Regions from separate parts of the Nitratireductor basaltis genome, predicted to be linked through region 1. Evidence: predicted binding sites of a transcription regulator. Region 1 holds the regulator's gene; the other holds the start of a gene.
What was found. Region 1 encodes LexA, which represses DNA repair genes until DNA is damaged. Its sites were predicted from a motif close to TGTTCNNNNTGTGTTCNG; they were not measured.
Positions count from the first base shown of each region.

Region 2: the regulator LexA is predicted to act here: its motif matches at 1,988-2,005, upstream of EL18_RS09755 (DNA recombination protein RmuC).

Region 1 is NZ_JMQM01000001.1:1,018,855-1,023,228, reverse strand. It holds gene trpC (indole-3-glycerol phosphate synthase TrpC) at 1-464, shown strand, start outside; gene moaC (cyclic pyranopterin monophosphate synthase MoaC) at 473-976, shown strand; gene EL18_RS04860 (molybdopterin molybdotransferase MoeA) at 957-2,165, shown strand; gene lexA (transcriptional repressor LexA) at 2,250-2,972, shown strand; gene EL18_RS04850 (ComEC/Rec2 family competence protein) at 2,994-4,374, opposite strand, start outside.
Region 2 is NZ_JMQM01000001.1:2,035,248-2,039,621, forward strand. It holds gene EL18_RS09750 (TAXI family TRAP transporter solute-binding subunit) at 1-620, opposite strand, end outside; gene EL18_RS09755 (DNA recombination protein RmuC) at 710-1,954, opposite strand; gene def (peptide deformylase) at 2,055-2,585, shown strand; gene fmt (methionyl-tRNA formyltransferase) at 2,613-3,548, shown strand; gene EL18_RS09770 (GNAT family N-acetyltransferase) at 3,545-4,048, shown strand; gene truA (tRNA pseudouridine(38-40) synthase TruA) at 4,051-4,374, shown strand, end outside.

The sequences.
Region 1 (4,374 bases):
CATCGGGACTTCCGGTACTGCGCAAGGATTTCATGTTCGAAACCTATCAGGTTCACGAAGCCCGGGCCTGGGGTGCCGACGCGATATTGCTCATCATGGCGTCCCTTACGGATGACGAGGCACGCCGGCTCGAAGACGAAGCTTTCGGCCTTGGAATGGACGTCCTTGTCGAAGTCCATGACGCAGAAGAGCTTGAGCGATCTCTCAAATTGTATTCCCCCCTGATCGGGATCAACAATCGCAACCTGCGCACGTTCGAGGTCAGTCTCGAGACCAGCGAGCTACTTGCTCCACGCGTCCCGAACGATCGCATTATTGTTGGTGAAAGCGGGATATTCACCAACGCCGATTGTCAGCGTCTTGCGAAAGTCGGCATCAACACGTTCCTCATCGGCGAAAGCCTGATGCGGCAGGATGATGTTGCCGCGGCGACGCGCACTCTTCTTGCCCCGATTGCAGCCTGAACCCGGTCATGGCGAAACTCACTCATATCGCATCCGATGGAAGCGCACAGATGGTCGACATTGGCGCCAAGTCCGCCACGACCCGTCTGGCCACTGCGGAAGGCTATGTGAGGATGGAAGCGGAAACGCTGGAGACCATCAGGCATGGAAATGCCAAGAAGGGCGACGTGATCGCAACAGCGCGCATCGCCGGCATCATGGCTGCAAAGCGCACCCACGAGTTGATCCCGCTGTGTCATCCGCTTGGGCTGGATAAGGTGAGCGTGGAAATAACGGCAGACGAGGATCTTCCAGGCCTGCACATACGCGCAACAGCGCAGGTCACCGGGAAAACCGGCGTCGAGATGGAAGCGCTCACGGCCGCTTCTGTTGCCTGCCTGACGATCTACGACATGGCCAAGGCGCTCGATCGCGCGATGGAGATAACCGGCCTTCGGCTGCTTGAGAAGTCCGGAGGCAAATCCGGACACTGGTCACGGGAAGATGCAGCGGATGGCACTGATTCCTGTTGATGCAGCGCTTGAGCGCGTGCTGGAGGGTATTAATCCACTACCGGCCGAAGAAATACCGCTGCACGACGGGATGGGTCGTGTTCTTGCCAGCCCCCTCCATGCCCTTCGAACACAGCCCCCTTTCAACGCATCAGCCATGGATGGCTATGCCGTTCGTGCTTCTGATACGCTTGATGAGCGGCGCGACCTGAGTGTCATCGGCGAGGCAGCCGCCGGAGCACGGTTTCCCGGCTCGATGGGCCAAGGTCAGGCCGTGCGCATATTCACCGGCGCTCCGGTACCGGACGGCGCTGACGCGGTACTCATCCAGGAAAATGCCGAATCCGTCAGTGACCGGACCATCCGCGCAGCAAAGCCTGTCGAACACGGTCGGCACATACGTCAGGCCGGCATGGATTTTCATGCAGGGGACCTGCTGCTTGAGCAAGGACGGCGGTTAGATCCGGGCGCATTGACCCTTGCTGCCTCCAGCGGACACGCAAGACTGCTCGTCCATCGCCGCCCGCGCGTTGCCGTGCTGGCGACGGGAAACGAGCTGGTAAACCCCGGAGAAACGACCGGCCAGGATTCCATCGTGGCATCGAACAGCTACGGTATTGCGGCAATCGCAAAGGAGGAAGGAGCGGAGATCATCGACCTTGGCATCGCTTCCGACAATGACCAGCACCTGTCGTCCCTGTTTGCCAAAGCGCGAGATACTGCAGCCGATATCCTCGTGACGCTTGGCGGCGCTTCGGTCGGCAAACATGATCTCGTGCGCGGGGCGCTCGCAGAAGCCGGAATGGAACTGTCGTTCTGGAAAGTGGCCATGCGCCCGGGCAAACCGCTGATCTCTGGCCGGATGGGCGCAATGCATGTGCTTGGCTTGCCCGGCAACCCGGTATCAAGCCTGGTCTGTGCCGAACTCTTTCTGCGCCCTCTTGTTGCGCATATGCAAGGGGCTCGGCATGAGCCCGACATGCGCAGCGCCGCGCTCGGTGCGCCCCTTCGCGCCAATGACGAGCGACAGGACTACATACGTGCGGTTGTTCGACACACGGCGGAGGGGATGATCGCAACGCCTTTCACCAGGCAGGACTCATCACAGCTTACTGCCTATGCGACTGCCAACTGTCTTATCATCCGCAAACCGCACGCGCCTGCCGCGAATACCGGTGACGACTGCCGAATTTTGATGCTGCATCGCTGATCCTGAGAAATGCCATTGCGGAACACAACTGGAACAGATAAATTATGTTCTGGTTTTGTTTATGACTGATTCTGGGAGTCGGCGATGCTGACACGCAAGCAGCACGAGTTGCTACTCTTCATCCATGAGCGTCTTAAGGAGACGGGCATACCGCCTTCATTCGACGAGATGAAGGAGGCTCTCGATCTGGCATCAAAGTCAGGCATTCACCGTCTCATTACCGCCCTTGAGGAGCGTGGTTTCATTCGCAGGCTGCCCAACAGGGCTCGTGCGTTGGAAGTGCTGCGGCTGCCCGATTCCATCGCGCCTGGCCTTCCAGGTAGCGCGCGCAGGTTCCAGCCGAGTGTTATCGAGGGAAGCCTCGGCAAGACATCCGAACCTGCCCGCCCGGCAGCACCCGCGTCAACGCCTGTTGAAGACAGTGGCGCCTACAGCGTGCCTGTCATGGGCCGCATTGCAGCCGGTGTCCCGATCGACGCGATACAACATCAGACCCACAGCATCACCGTACCACCCGACATGCTTTCGGGAGGGGAACATTACGCGTTGGAGGTCAAGGGCGACTCGATGATCGAAGCGGGCATCTTTGACGGCGACACGGTCATCATCAAGCATTCGAGTTCGGCCAATCCCGGTGAGATCGTCGTGGCACTGGTCGACGATGAGGAAGCCACACTCAAGAGGCTCAGACGCAAAGGCGCATCTATTGCGCTCGAAGCGGCCAATCCGGCCTATGAGACCCGGATCTTTGGGCCTGACCGGGTCAAGGTTCAGGGAAAGCTCGTTGGCTTGATCCGGCGCTATTGAGATCTGGTGGAGTTTTTTCCCTCAATCGCGCCTGTAGGGCGCGAGCCCTCGCGCTGCCCTGGAATATCGCCGATGTTCGTGCCAGGGCCGGTAAGGCATGTCGACGGCATAAGTAACATTTGCACCATTTGTCGCCCGTGCATCCATCTGGATTGAGGCAGCGCCGCGTCGGGCAAGATCCCGCTTCGTCAAGACCAATGTCCGTGCACCGCAGCGTGGTTCAACCGTCGCATCATCCAGAATGATTATTGCCGCCTTGCCACACCACTGCGCCACCTGAACCGGCTCATTCAGATGAGCAATCCAGGCTCCGCTGGGATGCTGGATGGCACAAGCGCCCTCACGACATGAAAATCCCCGGGCGGAGGTGGCTTCAGCACCATCATTATCCTGTAGAGGCTTGATCACACTCTCGATCATGAGCGCATGCTCCCAGTCACCCATGGTGAAGCCGTTTAGACGCTCGCGGTTCACTGCCAGCCTGCCTTCACCCATATAGACACCAACAAGTCGCGCATCATCGCTGACCAGCACATCCGGTAGTTCGCGCTGCGCCCACAGGATCGCACCGGCAAGGAGCAGTGGCAAAGCCAGAAGCCGCAAGCCGGTGGTGAAGATGACGAGCAGGGTGAAGCCTGCAGCAAGCAACAAAAAGGCGCTGCGGGGCATCAGGCCGATCGCATCGATCGGGCTGTGGCTGGCGATGGTTTCCGCCACGATGACAATACCTTGAATGGCTTTGCCCATGAGTGTCCAGAAAAGTCCATCCAGCCCGAAGGGCATGGTGATGATAGCCATGACCGCGGAGGGCATCGCCACAAGCGAAACCAATGGCATCGCCGCCAGATTGGCCGGCAATGCCAGGGGACTTGTACGCTGGAAATGCCACGCACCGAAAAGGGTGGTCGCAAGCCCCGCAATAATGCTGGTGGCACATAGCCCTGCAAAGAAGATCAGCATCGATGTGAGCGCACGTCTGAGCACTCCGTGATCAGCCGGCATGTTCGAACCGCGCCTGCGCTGGCGTCCGGTCCAAAGACTGTAGGCCGCAATAAGGGCTGCCGTGGCGGCGAAGGACATCTGGAAGCTTGGCCCGATGACCACATGCGGTGAAGCGGCCGTGATGAAAAGAGCCGCGATCGCCAGATTGCGCATGGTGATTGCCGCACGATCAAAGAGCAGCGCCACAAGCATGACGGCAAGCATTATATAGCTTCGTTGAGCCGCGACGGCTCCTCCGGAGATGAGGAGATAGAGGGTCGCGAGCATCAAGGCCGCGGCCGCGGCATACTTCTTCACGGGCAGACGCGACGCGGTTTGGGGAAAGAGCGCGAAACCCCAGCGCAAACCGATCATGACGCAGCCGGCTGCAAGTGCCATGTGAAGGCCGGAGATTGCCAGT
Region 2 (4,374 bases), 1.0 Mb from region 1:
GCAGCCTCGATCACATTCGGCGCGGGCCAGGAGCCGGCGGTGACGAAAGCATCGATCTGCCCGTTCTTGAGGGCGGCCACCGCATTGGAAAGCTCCGCATCGGCGATCTCGACCTGATCCTTGATGCCAAAGAGTTCGAGATATTTCTCGCCTTCGCTCGCACCGAAGGAGCCCTTGCCGAGCAGAACCGTCTTGCCGGCCAAATCCTCGATCTTGCTGGCCCCGGCACTCTCGGCGACCACGAAATGCATCGTCAGTGACGGGATCGGGAAGAGCGCGCGGATTTCTGCAAACTTGTCGCTGCCCTTGCCCTCGAAGGGACCGGACGCATTCTGTGCGGCACCCACCAATGCCGGTGGGGTCGTGAAGACATAGTCTGCGCCACGCGCGCGCACTTCCATGACGTTCTGGACCGAGCCCTGGCTTTCCTCGACGGTCACACTGAACTCGCCATCGGTGCCCTTCTTCAGGGCTTCCGCGATCTCGACAGCCATCTGGTAATAGGAGGAACCGGCCTTGGCCGACTTGTAGGTGATGCGGGTTTCGGCGCTTGCGCCGGTGAGCGTCACTGCAGCGAAAGCTGCGGCGGCACATGCCGTTTTCGAGATACGCTTGAACATATTCTTTCCTCCCGATGAACTTCCACGAAATGAAGTGTCTCATTGGCAGGAAAAGCGATTGTGTTTCAACTCACTTTGCCGCGAAGCGGCTATTCATCCACCACCCGAAGGCGCAGTGAACCCTGCCCTGGCGGGGAGAGACGATTTTCGGTGGGCGCGCTCTGCGTCTTCGCGGCTTCCGCCGGCCCGAGCTCCAGGGCCTCGATCTTCTCGCCGCGCTTGGTGATCTTGTCGGTGGAAGTGAGGATCTGGTCGATGTCGCGGCTGGCCTGTCCGAAATGGTTCTGCAGCTTGCGCACCCGGTCATCAAGCCGCGTCACATCCTGCATCAGCTTGACCACCTCGGCCTGGATCAGATGTGCCTGCTCGCGCATGCGCGCGTCTTTCAGCACGGCCTGGATCACCTGTATCGACAGCATCAGGAGAGACGGCGAGACAATGACAACACGGGCGCGGTGGGCCTTCTGCACCAGCGACTCGAAATTCTCATGGATCTCGGCGAAGATCGATTCTGAGGGCACGAACATGAAGGCCGTGTCCTGCGTCTCTCCCGGCAGCAGATATTTCTCCGAGATCGCCTTGATGTGCACTTCCAGATCGCGGCGGAAACTCTGCTCGGCGACGCGTTTCGCATCGGGTCCGCTCTCTCCCTCGGAAGCCGCGCGGATGGCGTTCCAGCTTTCCAGCGGGAACTTCGCGTCGATGACCAGTGACGGGGCATCGTTCGGCATCTTCACCAGACAGTCGGGCCGCGTATTGTTCGAGAGCGTCGCCTGAAACTCATAGGCGCCATGGGGCAGACCATCGGCGATGATGGCTTCCATGCGCGACTGGCCAAAGGCACCGCGTGTCTGCTTGTTGGACAGGATGTTTTGAAGCTGCACCACCTGACCGGCAAGCGACTGGATGTTGTTCTGGGCCGTGTCGATGACGGCCAGACGCTCCTGCAACTTTGCCAGGTTCTCGTGCGTGGATTTGGTCTGCTCGGTGATCGAGTGACCCAACCGTGTCGTCATGCCGTCCATACGTTCCGAAAGCGCCTTGGTCAGCTCGGCCTGTCTGGAGCCGAAAACTTCCGCGATGGTGCCAATGCGCCCCTGCAGCTCGGTCTGCGCGCGGGTGAGTTCGGCCATGCGCTGTTCGGCCTCGCGCGCCCGCTGCGCGGCTTCGGCGGCCGCCACCGCACGCGCGCGTGCTGAACGCCACAAAAGCACCATCAGGAAGACGAAGAGCGCAAGCAGCATGAGCCCCGCGCCCGCCACCAGCTGGCCGAGCGTGAAGGTGGAGGAACCGAACTGCGCTACGGGCGCATTGATGATCTGAGCAATGTCCATTCAGGCAGCTTATGCGATTCGTGACAACCACATAAGACCAAAAGGTGAACAAGCCCGCATCCTTGTTGACGGGCAAGCGCCGAGCCATTACCTGACGCGCATGACAATTCGACCGCTCGTAATTCTGCCCGACCCCATCCTGCGCGAGGTTTCCAAACCTGTTGAACGCGTGGATGACGAGGTGCGCAAATTCGCCGACGACATGCTGGCCACCATGTATGATGCGCCGGGCATCGGCCTTGCCGCCATCCAGGTGGGCGAGCCGCGCCGCATGCTTGTTCTTGATGTGGCCGAGAAGGACGAGGAGCCCGCGCCGCGCATCATCATCAATCCGGAGATCCTCGAGCGCTCGGACGCGATGAATGTGCATGAGGAAGGCTGCCTGTCCATTCCCGATTACTATGCGGAAGTGGAGCGCCCCGCCGAAGTGACCGTGCGCTATGTCGACGAGCAGGGTCGCGAGCAGACACTGAAAGCCGATGGTCTTCTTGCCACCTGCCTGCAGCACGAGATCGACCATCTCAATGGCGTGCTCTTCATCGACTATCTGTCGAAGCTGAAGCGCGACATGGTGGTGCGCAAATTCAAGAAACTCGCCAAGGACCGTCCGCCAAGCCGCATGGTGGGCTGACCAACCGTCTGACGGGAGCAGCCGCCAATGGGCCTTCGCCTCATATTCATGGGTACGCCGGAGTTTTCCGTCGCCACGCTGGATGCGCTGGTGGAGGCCGGGCACAATATCGTCGCGGTCTACACACAGCCGCCGCGCCCTGCGGGCCGCCGAGGGCTGGAGCTTACCCCCTCGCCCGTGCACAAGCGTGCCGAAGCGCTTGGCATCGAAGTGCGCACGCCGAAGAGCCTGAAAAGCGAGGAAGAACAGCACGCCTTTCGTGATCTGAAGGCCGACGCCGCGGTTGTTGTTGCCTATGGGCTTCTTCTGCCGAAAGCCATTCTCGAAGGCACGCGCCTTGGTGCCTATAACGGTCATGCCTCACTCCTGCCCCGCTGGCGCGGTGCCGCTCCGATCCAGCGCGCCATCATGGCCGGAGACGGCGAGACCGGGATGATGATCATGCGCATGGATGAAGGGCTTGATACCGGCCCTGTCGCCATGACCGAGAGGGTCGAGATCAAGCCGAACATGACGGCCGGTGAACTTCATGACCGCCTTCGCGATGTGGGCGCAGCACTCATGGTGCGTGCGATGGCAGCACTTGAGGACGGAGTGCTTGAACTCAGCCCTCAGTCCGACGAGGGCGTGACCTATGCGAAGAAGATCGACAAGCAGGAGACGCGCATCGACTGGTCGAGGCCTGCACAGGAAGTGCACGACCATATCCGCGGGCTTTCGCCCTTTCCCGGCGCCTGGTGCGAGATGCCGCTTGGCGGCAAGCTGGAGCGCGTCAAGGTACTGGAAAGCCGTGTGACTAATGCTTCGGCACCGGCTGGCACCTGGCTTGGCGGTGGCCTCGTGATCGCCTGCGGGACAGGTGCCGTGGAACTGACGGAAGTCCAGCGGGCGGGCGCAAAGCGCGCTTCGGCGGAGGATTTCCTGCGCGGCGCAAAGCTTGAAGACGGAGCCATCCTGCCATGAGTGCCGTCATTCTTCGTGCAGTCGAGGCTACCGACCATGAGGCCGTGGACGCGCTTCTGCGTCGTGCCTTCGAAGGCGGTGCGGAAGCAGAGCTGACGAACAGGCTGCGTCAGGACAGTGACGTCGTTCTTGAGCTCGTCGCCGAACGCGACGGCACGGTGCGCGGGCACATCCTCTTCTCCCGCCTGAAGGTGGAGGCGACCGACGGGACGCATTTCGCGGTGGCACTGGCGCCAGTCGCGGTAGACCCGGATCATCAGCGCGAGGGCATCGGTGCCGCGCTCATCGAGGAAGCTCATCTGCGGCTTGAACGGGATCGCGAGTGCCTCAGCGTGGTTCTGGGCGATCCAGCCTATTACGGGCGTTTCGGTTATTCGCACGAGCGAGCAGCCGGTTTCGATAGCGATTATCAGTGCGAGGCTCTTCAGGCGCGAGCTTCGGGTGAAGCGCCGCTTGCCGGACGCCTGATCTATCCGCGCGCATTCCGGGGTCTTGGCTGAGCATGGCGCGCTATCGCATTGACGTGGAGTATGACGGGACGCCCTATTCCGGCTGGCAGCGGCAGGCGAACCAGCACACGGTGCAGGCAGCCATCGAGCAGGCCATCCGGAAATTCTGCGGCGAGGAAATAACGCTCAAGGCTGCCGGGCGGACCGATGCTGGCGTGCATGCGACAGGCCAGGTCTCGCATTTCGATCTTTCAAAGGATTGGGCGGCGAACACGGTCGGCAATGCCATCAATGCGCATCTGGCACTGGCTGACGAGCGTGTCGCGATTCTCAATTGTACTCAGGTTGGTGAGGAATTCGACTCGCGCTTTTCGGCC